DNA from 3 places in the Tepidimicrobium xylanilyticum genome. Region 1 is predicted to be linked to each of the others. Evidence: riboswitches for the same ligand, from Rfam matches in the RefSeq annotation. Region 1 holds a riboswitch; each other region holds the start of a gene.
The links. Region 1 has a riboswitch for cobalamin ahead of BLV68_RS05040 (ATP:cob(I)alamin adenosyltransferase). Riboswitches for the same ligand answer to the same signal wherever they lie in the genome.
Positions count from the first base shown of each region.

Region 2: linked by a shared signal. The riboswitch ahead of BLV68_RS03580 (energy-coupling factor ABC transporter permease) and the one ahead of BLV68_RS05040 (ATP:cob(I)alamin adenosyltransferase) in region 1 are both predicted to bind cobalamin.
Region 3: linked by a shared signal. The riboswitch ahead of BLV68_RS03535 (ABC transporter substrate-binding protein) and the one ahead of BLV68_RS05040 (ATP:cob(I)alamin adenosyltransferase) in region 1 are both predicted to bind cobalamin.

Region 1 covers NZ_FNNG01000003.1:166,037-169,320, reverse strand. Annotated here, with positions in the region: gene BLV68_RS05050 (Y-family DNA polymerase) at 1-810, opposite strand, end outside; gene BLV68_RS16260 (transketolase-like TK C-terminal-containing protein) at 1,097-1,198, shown strand; gene BLV68_RS16255 (transketolase-like TK C-terminal-containing protein) at 1,276-1,416, shown strand; cobalamin riboswitch at 1,462-1,634, shown strand; gene BLV68_RS05040 (ATP:cob(I)alamin adenosyltransferase) at 1,804-2,286, shown strand; gene BLV68_RS05035 (DUF4430 domain-containing protein) at 2,304-2,702, shown strand; gene BLV68_RS05030 (hypothetical protein) at 2,707-3,210, shown strand.
Region 2 covers NZ_FNNG01000002.1:278,552-281,835, forward strand. Annotated here, with positions in the region: gene cbiQ (cobalt ECF transporter T component CbiQ) at 1-652, opposite strand, end outside; gene BLV68_RS03575 (energy-coupling factor ABC transporter substrate-binding protein) at 636-929, opposite strand; gene BLV68_RS03580 (energy-coupling factor ABC transporter permease) at 913-1,644, opposite strand; cobalamin riboswitch at 1,884-2,059, opposite strand; gene pdxS (pyridoxal 5'-phosphate synthase lyase subunit PdxS) at 2,346-3,206, shown strand.
Region 3 covers NZ_FNNG01000002.1:271,806-275,089, reverse strand. Annotated here, with positions in the region: gene cobI (precorrin-2 C(20)-methyltransferase) at 83-745, shown strand; gene cobJ (precorrin-3B C(17)-methyltransferase) at 846-1,568, shown strand; cobalamin riboswitch at 1,791-1,967, shown strand; gene BLV68_RS03535 (ABC transporter substrate-binding protein) at 2,087-3,283, shown strand.

The DNA of each region.
Region 1 (3,284 bases):
AAACATATGGCTTTCCCTTTTATTATCCACATCATAGGCGGTTGTAGTGGAGTTGCCTATAGATTTAATGGGAAGGGATCCATTTCTTACGTGAGAGTTTTCCATTCCATTGGCGTATTCCCATATGAGTATCCCTGGTTTTTTTAACCACGCGTATATATAATCTTTGTCTAGTTTAGCCAATTCTCCTATGGTAAAAATACCTCTTTTGTTTAATTTCTTTTTAGTCCTAGGGCCTATCATAAACAGTTTACTTATCGGCAGAGGCCACATCTTATCTCTTATCTCATAATGGAAAAGAGTATGAACCTTATCGGGTTTTTCAAAATCTGAGGCCATCTTAGCCAATAATTTATTGGGGCCTATGCCTATATTTACTGTAAAGCCCAATTCCTTTTTTATTCTTTCCTTTATTTCATAGGCAGTATCTAAAAAGTTTGTTTCTCTATTGTAAGAATAATCCATAAATACCTCATCAATAGAATACCTTTGAATATAAGGGGAATACTCTTTTAATAGGTCTATCATGGAATTACTGGCCTTCATATACATTTCATAGTTAGGTGGAACTATGGTTAAATTTGGGCACTTCTGTCTTGCTGAGTAGAGACTTTCTCCAGTTAAAATGCCGTATTTTTTAGTAGGAATGGATTTAGCCAGTACTATTCCATGCCTCTTTGATTCATCACCTCCTACTATGGAAGGGATATCCCTTAAATCTATGACTTCTCCATGTTGCAATCTATATGTTGCTTCCCAAGAAAGGTAGGCAGAATTAACATCTATATGGAATATAATCCTGTGTTTCATTAAAATCCCTCCAAGCCTATTATAACAGAACATATGTTTTGTGTAAATAGTATTTTAATATTTTTTAAATATTAGAGGAATGGTGCAATTATTAACAGGATTTTTGGGTTATATATATAATATGGGATTGGATTAAACTAAAGGGGAGGATCGCATTAATATAGATAAATTAACCATTAATACCATAAGGGTTTTATAGGCAGAAGCCCATTTAGCAGCTCATTTTAATAGGCCAAGCCATGAAATAATAGACCACCATACCTATATACTTGCAGGAGACGACTGCTTGATGGAAGGCATTAGCTATGAAGCTGCTAATAGATTGAAGGATAGGGGAATTGGTACTAAAGTGGTAAGCATGCCTTCTTGGGAGATATTTGAAGAATAAGGAAAGAACTATAAGGAAAAGGTACTGCCTAAAGAAGTAACCAAAAGATTGGCCGTAAAAGCAGCATCGGATAATATATAGGCAGTGATGGGAAAATCTTATCTATAGATGATTTTGGAGCATCTGCACCAGGGGATAAATTATTCGAGAAATTTGGATTTACAGTAGATAGGATTGTAAAAGAAGCTTTAAGATTATTGGATTCGAATAATCAATAATATTGATAAGCATTTAAAATTATAGTATTATAAATCTAGATGAAAACTTAATATCCTAATATAGGTTGCTTTAAGCATTAATAGGGAAACAGGTGAAAATCCTGTGCGGTCCCGCCGCCGTAAGGTATTTTAGTAGTTTACAATGCCACTGGGAAACTGGGAAGGCAAACTACTATTACAAGCCGAGCCGGAAGACCTGCCTATATTAGTACAACGACAACTTCACGAGGGATGGAGGTGTTGTATGATTAGATGAGGGTGTTTCGTATATTGAACACTTATCTATGGATACAGTATGCAAACCTTTCAGCTTGAAGTTGGGAGGTTTTTTGTTTGCTAAGGGAGGTGTAAATTATAAAGAAGCTGGGTGAAATTTGCTATCCATTTATGGATGAAGAAGGGCTATTTTGTGATTTTGAAATATTATCTGATGGTATTAGTAGTTATTTTGGCTTATCTTTAGCTATAGCTAGAGATAGAGCATATCCAGATGACATATGTAATATTCTAGAATGGTTAGCAGAGATGAGCCTACATGTTAATGGTTCTTTAAGAGGTAAATTGGCCGTTGAACAAAAGGATTTGGACAGGTTATATGAAATATATTATTTTTACAAAGATAAAATTCACGTTGAAGGCTTTACACTGCCTGTTGGTTCCTATCTTTCTTGCCACTTAAATGTGTTAAGATATAAAACTAAAGAATTAGTTCGATTACTTCATAAGATAGATCAACAACAGGAGAAGGTGCCAAAGATATTGTTTTCATTTACTAATCTATTAGCAAATTTTCTATATGTTTTAAGTTGTTATATAAACTTTTTAGATAGAATGGAGAATAAGCCTTTTATATCTAAGAGTTATAGATAAAAGTGAGGAGGAATATTATGAATAAAAAAATAATAGCAATTATATTAGTTTTAATAGTTACAGTACTATTATTTGCTGGGTATAAGGCATTTTTAAGCCCTAAAGGGGTAGAGGGTCAAAAATTAGTTACAATACATGTTATTAATAAAAATGAAGATGTAGACAAAACATTTGAATATAATACAGACCATAATTTTCTATTAGAACTATTAGAGGAAAAGGAAGAAGAACTAGGGGTAACATTTGAAAAATACGATTTTGGTACCATGGTAACAGGAATGTTAGGATATGTAGCTGACCCCAACAATCAAGAATACTTCCATATTTATATTAACGGAAAGGATGCGACAACGGGGCCGGGAGAAATACCTCTAACCGATGGAGATACTTATACCTTTGAATTGAAAAACTATTAATGCCATGAAGATTAGAGATATAGCTCTTATAGGAATTTTAAGTGCAACTATTACAGCAGGGAAATTGGTCTTAAGTTTCATACCCAATATAGAAATTGTTACCCTATTATTTATTGCATATACCATTGTGTTCGGTTATAAAAAGGTATTGCTAATATCAGTAGTTTTTACAACTACTGAAATATTCATATATGGGTTTGCTACTTGGCTCCTTGTCTATTATATAATTTGGCCCATCCTTATTATAATAACGGAACTATTGAAAAGGAGGGTAAAATCTGAATATGGTTATGCAATCATAGGAGCCATATTTGGCTACACTTTTGGAATTTTCTTTTCCGTAGTAGAATCCTTTTTCTATGGTGCAGCTTATGGATGGGCTTATTGGGTTAGAGGTTTATTGTTTGACTTAATCCATGGAACTTCAAATTTTATTATAGTCCTAGTTCTTCTTAAACCTATATTAGATATATTAAATAGGTTAAAGAAGACATATTATAGAACTTAAAGCTAAGGCAATACCTTAGCTTTTTTCCATAAAAATTTTATGTTTTTAATAATTAACTATTTGGAAATAATTCC
Region 2 (3,284 bases), on a different contig from region 1:
ATTTGGTATCTAAAGAAATTACCATATCCTTATATCGAATTAATAGTCTAATAAATAAACATTTTATGAGTAAAGCTATAGATTTATAGCTATTTTTCATATTGATATAGCCAAACTTCATCTCTTGAGCCATTATTATATCTTTGGATTCTTCTAAAAGAGTAAATATAAACCTATAAATCAGCAGCACTAGTTCTATTAAGGTATTTGGGATTTTAAGCTTTTTAAGCACCCTTATTATGTCGTTTAATGGAGTTGTAAGTCCTAAAAAAAGTGTGGAACTAATTGCAGCTAAAACCCTTATTCCAACTTTTATAGATCCCTTTAAAGATTCGTAATTGGTCCCTAGGTATTTGCCCCATATTTTAATACTCCAAATAAACCTATTTTCCTCAGAAAAGCTCAATAATAAAGTTACAATGCTAATTATTAAAAAAATAGTAGGTATGACCATTAACTTGCAATATTTATTCCATGGAATTTTAGCAGCAAATATGGTTAAAAAGACCATAAGCATAAATAAAAATAAATTAATATATAAATTGTCTAAAATTGTGGCAATCAACAAGGTCCCTATGACAAAGATAAACTTTGTCATAGGGTTAAAGTTTGCCAATCTATTAGTATATGCATACTTATCTATTAACAGCAATTTTTCGTTTCTCCTTCATCATTCCAAATATATATCCAATAGCTCCCGCACCAATGGCCACCTGTAAGGAAAACAACAAACTCTCTATTTCACTGCTTGGTGGTTCCCATATGGCATCAAACCAAGGTTCATAATCTGGATTTATCTCTGTTATAACTCCTTCTGCTTGACCATCGGCTCCTTCAAATTCTGCATCTTTTTTTATAAACAAAGGAGTTATAACCATAACAATAGCTAATAGTATAAGTAAAAGATTTGTTTTATTCAATAGTTTCAATATGAATCTCCCCTTCCTTACCATATTCAGCTAATAAATTATAGACTATAGCAGTTATTATTCCTTCTACTATTGCTAGAGGAATTTGAGTAACAGCAAATACAGATAAAAACTTTCCTAAAGATCCAACAAAGCCTGTTATGGAATCAGGAAATGCTAAAGATAGTTGGATTGCAGTTACCACATAAGTCATTAAGTCTCCTAAAAATGCTGCTAGAAATACGGGAAAAGTCGTATTCCCATTTTTGTTTTTTAATAGTTTAAAAACACTATAAGATATTATAGGACCAACTATTGCCATGGAAAAAGTATTAGCACCTAAAGTCGTTAGCCCTCCATGAGCCAATAATAATGATTGAAACAATAAAACTATCAATCCTACTACCGTCATTGTGGTAGGTCCAAACAATATGGCCCCTAAACCTACTCCTGTTGGATGAGAACAACTCCCTGTTACGGAAGGTATCTTTAATGCAGATAGTACAAATACAAAACCTCCTGCTAATCCTATAAGTACTTTTTGATTTGCATCCCCCTTAAATATTCGGTGTATCTTTTTAAAACCTATAACAATAAACGGCAAAGATGCAATCATCCAAATAACTGACCATTTAACAGGGAGAAAACCTTCCATAATATGCATAGCTTGCCCAATACCTGGACTTAAAAACATAAGTAGTAGAATAGATAGGAACAACTTTGTACTGTTTTTCATAAAACTCACCTCTCTTTTTTGTTTTTAGGTCAAATTACCTCCCAAATTTATTAAAAAAGTAATGTTAAAAAATAAGAAAACTTATAATTTTGATAGGCTAAAAATAAATAGTCCCTAACCTTCTTGGTTAGGGACTATTTGATAGTATAATTTAAATATGATCATAATCAAAAACATAAAATACAAAACATAAAACATAACCATATTTAAAAGTATAAGTTTTCCCTTCCCACCGAAGGTTACTTAAAAACGACTAGGCAGGTCTCCTGACTTTTGGTCATCCTACTATCAACGCCTTCCCGAGATAATCTCAGTGGCATATGTTGATTTCGTCCCAATTACAGTAGCGGGGGCTGTACTGGATTTTCACCAGTTTCCCTTTTAATCTAATAGAACCTAGCGTTTGTAATATTTAGTTTTCGTTTTTTATTTTATTACTTCACCCATATTAAGGTATTTTTCTTTGTCGTTTTTCGGGTAAATTTCTTTAATGCTTTTTAAGTTTATTATGGAGATTTTTGCCCATTCTCGCTTCAACACAAATAATATAATAATTTAGTTGTATTGTCAATAAATTATTTTCATGTTTATGCTTCAATATATTGTATGCATACACTATATTGATACGTTGACATTATATATACACTTTTGATATTATATAGATACACCAAAAACTGTATTTATGAAAAGGGGGATGCTTTATGGTTAAACTAAAATCAATAAATGAAAAGCTTGCAGGTGGTGTTATAATGGATGTTGTGAATGTCGAGCAAGCTAAAATTGCTGAAAGTAGCGGTGCAGTTGCTGTTATGGCATTAGAAAGAGTTCCTTCAGATATTAGAAAAGATGGCGGAGTTGCTAGAATGTCAGACCCTAAGTTAATAGAAGATATATTAGAAGCTGTATCCATTCCAGTAATGGCAAAAGTCAGAATTGGTCATTTTGTTGAAGCACAAATTCTCGAATCTTTAGGTGTGGATTACATAGACGAAAGTGAAGTCTTAACACCAGCAGACAATAATTACCACATAAATAAAAAAGCTTTCAATACACCTTTTGTTTGTGGGGCAAGAAATTTAGGAGAAGCACTAAGACGCATAGGTGAAGGTGCATCAATGATAAGAACAAAAGGAGAAGCTGGTACTGGAAATATAGTTGAAGCAGTAAAACATATGAGAACAATGATGTCACAAATAAGACAGTTAGAAAATATGCCTAGAGAAGAGCTTATGAGCTTTGCTAAAAAAATAGGTGCTCCTTATGACCTGGTGGTATATGTTGCTGAAAATGGTAAATTACCAGTGTTAAATTTTGCAGCAGGTGGAATCGCTACTCCAGCAGATGCTGCCTTAATGATGCAATTAGGTTGTGATGGTATTTTCGTCGGTTCAGGTATTTTTAAATCTCAAAATCCAGAAAAAAGAGCAAAAGCCATTGTTAAAGCTGTCCAAAATTATAATAATCCAAAAATATTAGCTGAAGTTTCAAAAAACCTAGGGGAAGCTATGATAGGATTGGAAATTAACGATATCCCTAAAGAATACCTGTTTGCAAAAAGATAAATTAAAATATAGATGAAGGAGAACTTGTTTTAAACAAGTTCTCCTACCCATAGGAAAAACATAATGCTATAAACTCCA
Region 3 (3,284 bases), on a different contig from region 1:
TTGTGTGGAAGTATTGCTTCTTATATGGATGATAAAGTATTAATGGGGATTGGTCCATAGTTTAAGTTAAAGGGGTGTAATAATGAAAATATTATATGCTATAGGTACAGGTCCAGGTGATAAGGAATTACTGACCATAAAAGCAGTAAAAAGGATTAGAGAAGCTGATATAATCTTTGCTCCGCATAATAAGGGAAAAAATATGGCTTTAGATACTGTTAAGGAATATGTGCAAGATAAAAAGGTCATATTACTGAATTTTCCAATGGGGAAGGTTACAAAGCAAGATTATACTGATGTAGCTGACACAATCCATGATTTAATTCCAGAAGGCAAATGTGGAGTCTATTTAACCATAGGAGATCCTATGATATATAGCACCTTTATATATCTCATGAACGAATTAGAGAAAAGGGAAATTCAAATAGATATTATCTCGGGAATACCATCATTTATTGCAGCAGCTGCTCAAACGAAAATTCCTTTGGTAATTAAAGGGGATAAATTTTTATTGATGGATGAATTTTGTGAGGAATTATTGGATGATACAGATACATTATGTATATTAAAGACATTAAGGGATAAAGAAGCAATATTAGAGTCATTGGATGGAAAGGGCTTTAATTATACGTATGTAAAAAGGGTAAGCCTAGAAGATGAACATGTACTTACTGACAAAGAAGAAATAATAAATGATAAAGATTATATGTCCCTTATCCTAGGAAGGAAGAAAGACAATGATTAGATTTATTGAGATCAGCCAAATGTGTATCCATTTTCGGTAATTACTAAAAAGGCCAATATACTCAAATATACTGAAAGCCTAGCATCAAAGGAGGTAAGATATGTCTAAGTTGTATGTAATTGGTATAGGGCCAGGAGGCAGAGAGCATATGACCTTAAAGGCCATAGAAACTATAAAAAAATGTGATATTATTATTGGATATACCCCTTACATAGGGTATCTAGGGGATTTAATTGAAGGAAAGCAAATTTATTCTACAGGAATGAAGGGAGAGATAGATAGATGTAAATTGGCAATAAGAAAAGCAAAAGAAGGACATAATACTGCCATAATTTCAACTGGAGATGCTGGGCTTTATGGTATGGCTGGACCCATATTGGAATTAAAAGAAGAAATAGAGGTAGAGATAGTTCCAGGGGTTACAGCAGCTTTTTCTGCAGCCAGCGAACTGGGTTCACCTATTATGCATGATTTTGCTTCTATTAGCCTTAGTGATTTACTGACTCCTTGGGAGGCTATTGAAAAAAGGATTGAGAAAGCTTCAGAAGGGGATTTTGTAATAACAATATATAATCCTAGAAGCAATAGCAGGAGAAATCATTTAGAAAAAGCAGTGAGAATAATGTTAAAATATAAAGAAAAAGATACTCCTGTTGGAATAGTTAGAAATTCTGGTCGTGCTAATACAGAAATAATATTAACTACTTTACAGAGCATTCCTTATGAAAAAGTGGATATGTTAAGTATATTAATAATAGGAAATAGCAATACATATGTGAAAGGTAATAAAATGATAACTCCAAGAGGGTATCATATAGGATAATTTGGATAATAGGGGCATTGGTGAATTTATTAAATTTATAGATTGAGCAAAAATTAAATTGTTATTATTCCAATTGTTACTGGAAAGATGTTTTCTTAAGTTAAAAGCCCTATGTAAAATATAGTAATGATATAAATCAAAAAGCAAATTCCCTTATGCTGGAAGTCTGTTGAGAATTGTTGCATCAAAATTTGGACTATGATAGAATCAAGATTGGAAAGTTCAATATTGTAAATATTAGGTTCCTTATGGATTAAAAGGGAAACTGGTGAAAATCCAGTACAGCCCCCGCTACTGTAATTGGGACGAAATCAACTTATGCCACTGAGACTGTCTCGGGAAGGCGTTGAAAGTAGGATGACCAAAAGTCAGGAGACCTGCCTAATGTTTATAGCTAACCAACCTTCGGAGGGAAGGCTAGGCTTATTTTTGTGCTTAAAATTCCCCTACCTTTCGAAGGTAGGGCTTATATATTGGTGAGTTAATGTATATTTACAAAAGGTAAAGGAGAGGTGGATATGGTTAGAAGAAACATTTTTATCAGGGTAATTTTAGTAACATTGGTATTGCTATTAATGCTAACAGGCTGTAAAAGCCAGGAGAAAGATGAGGTTATAAGTTCTCAAGAAGATGTTGAAGAAGCTATAAAGAGGAATGTAGATGAGGATACTGGATTAGTCCATATTGGTGAAATGGAACTAAAATATGCAAAATCCTTTTCGGTGGATTATTACGAAGGTGGTTACAAAATAATAACCGAATGGAATGGTAGAAAGACTTTATTGATTCCTGAAGGCAAGGAAGTTCCTGATTTGAAAGCCGATATAAATGTTATTCAATTGCCTATAGAATCGGTAGGTGTATTTGCAACGACTGCTGCTGCCGAATTAAGACCCTTAGGTTTATTAGATAAGATAACTCTAGTTACTACTGAGATGGACGATTGGCATATTCAAGAGGTAAAGGAAGGAATGGAAGAAGGAAGGATTACATATGTAGGAAGAAATAGTGCTCCAGACTACGAACTTATACAATCTATAAAACCCGACATAGTATTGATTACAACTGGGACAGGCCATGGCACCGATGAGGTTGCAGCAAAGTTTGATGAATTGGGAATTAAGTGGATATCTCGGGGTAGCCAAAGGGAATCAGACCCTAGAGGCAGACTGGAATGGATAAAATTAATGGGAGCCTTATTTGACAAAGAGGAAGAAGCAGCAGAATTTTTTGATGTCCAGCTTAAAAAGATTGAAGAAATAGAACAAAAGATAGCAAATTTAGAAGGACAAAGGGAAAAATTCGCATCCTTTTTCCTAGCTAATGACATATACTATGTAAGAAATAAAGGAGATTATGAGGTGAAGATGCTTGAATTGGCTGGTGGAGAATATATTTTAAGTGATTTAAACCCAGACCAAGATGGGAATAGCAAGATGAATGCTGAAGAACTGTATAAGAGCATTGAAGATGCAGATATATTATTCTATAACAATAGGCTTGGTCGTGGCATTCAATGTATAGATGATTTAAAATCTAGTGCTGAATACTTTGCGGATATTAAAGCGGTGAGAGAAGGACGGGTATGGGGATATAAGCCTCATTATTTCCAACATGCTGACCGAGTAGCAGATATGATTGAAGATCTTTATACCATATTTACCACTCCCCATGGACAAATTACCGAAACAGAATACTTTTTCTTAATGGAATAGG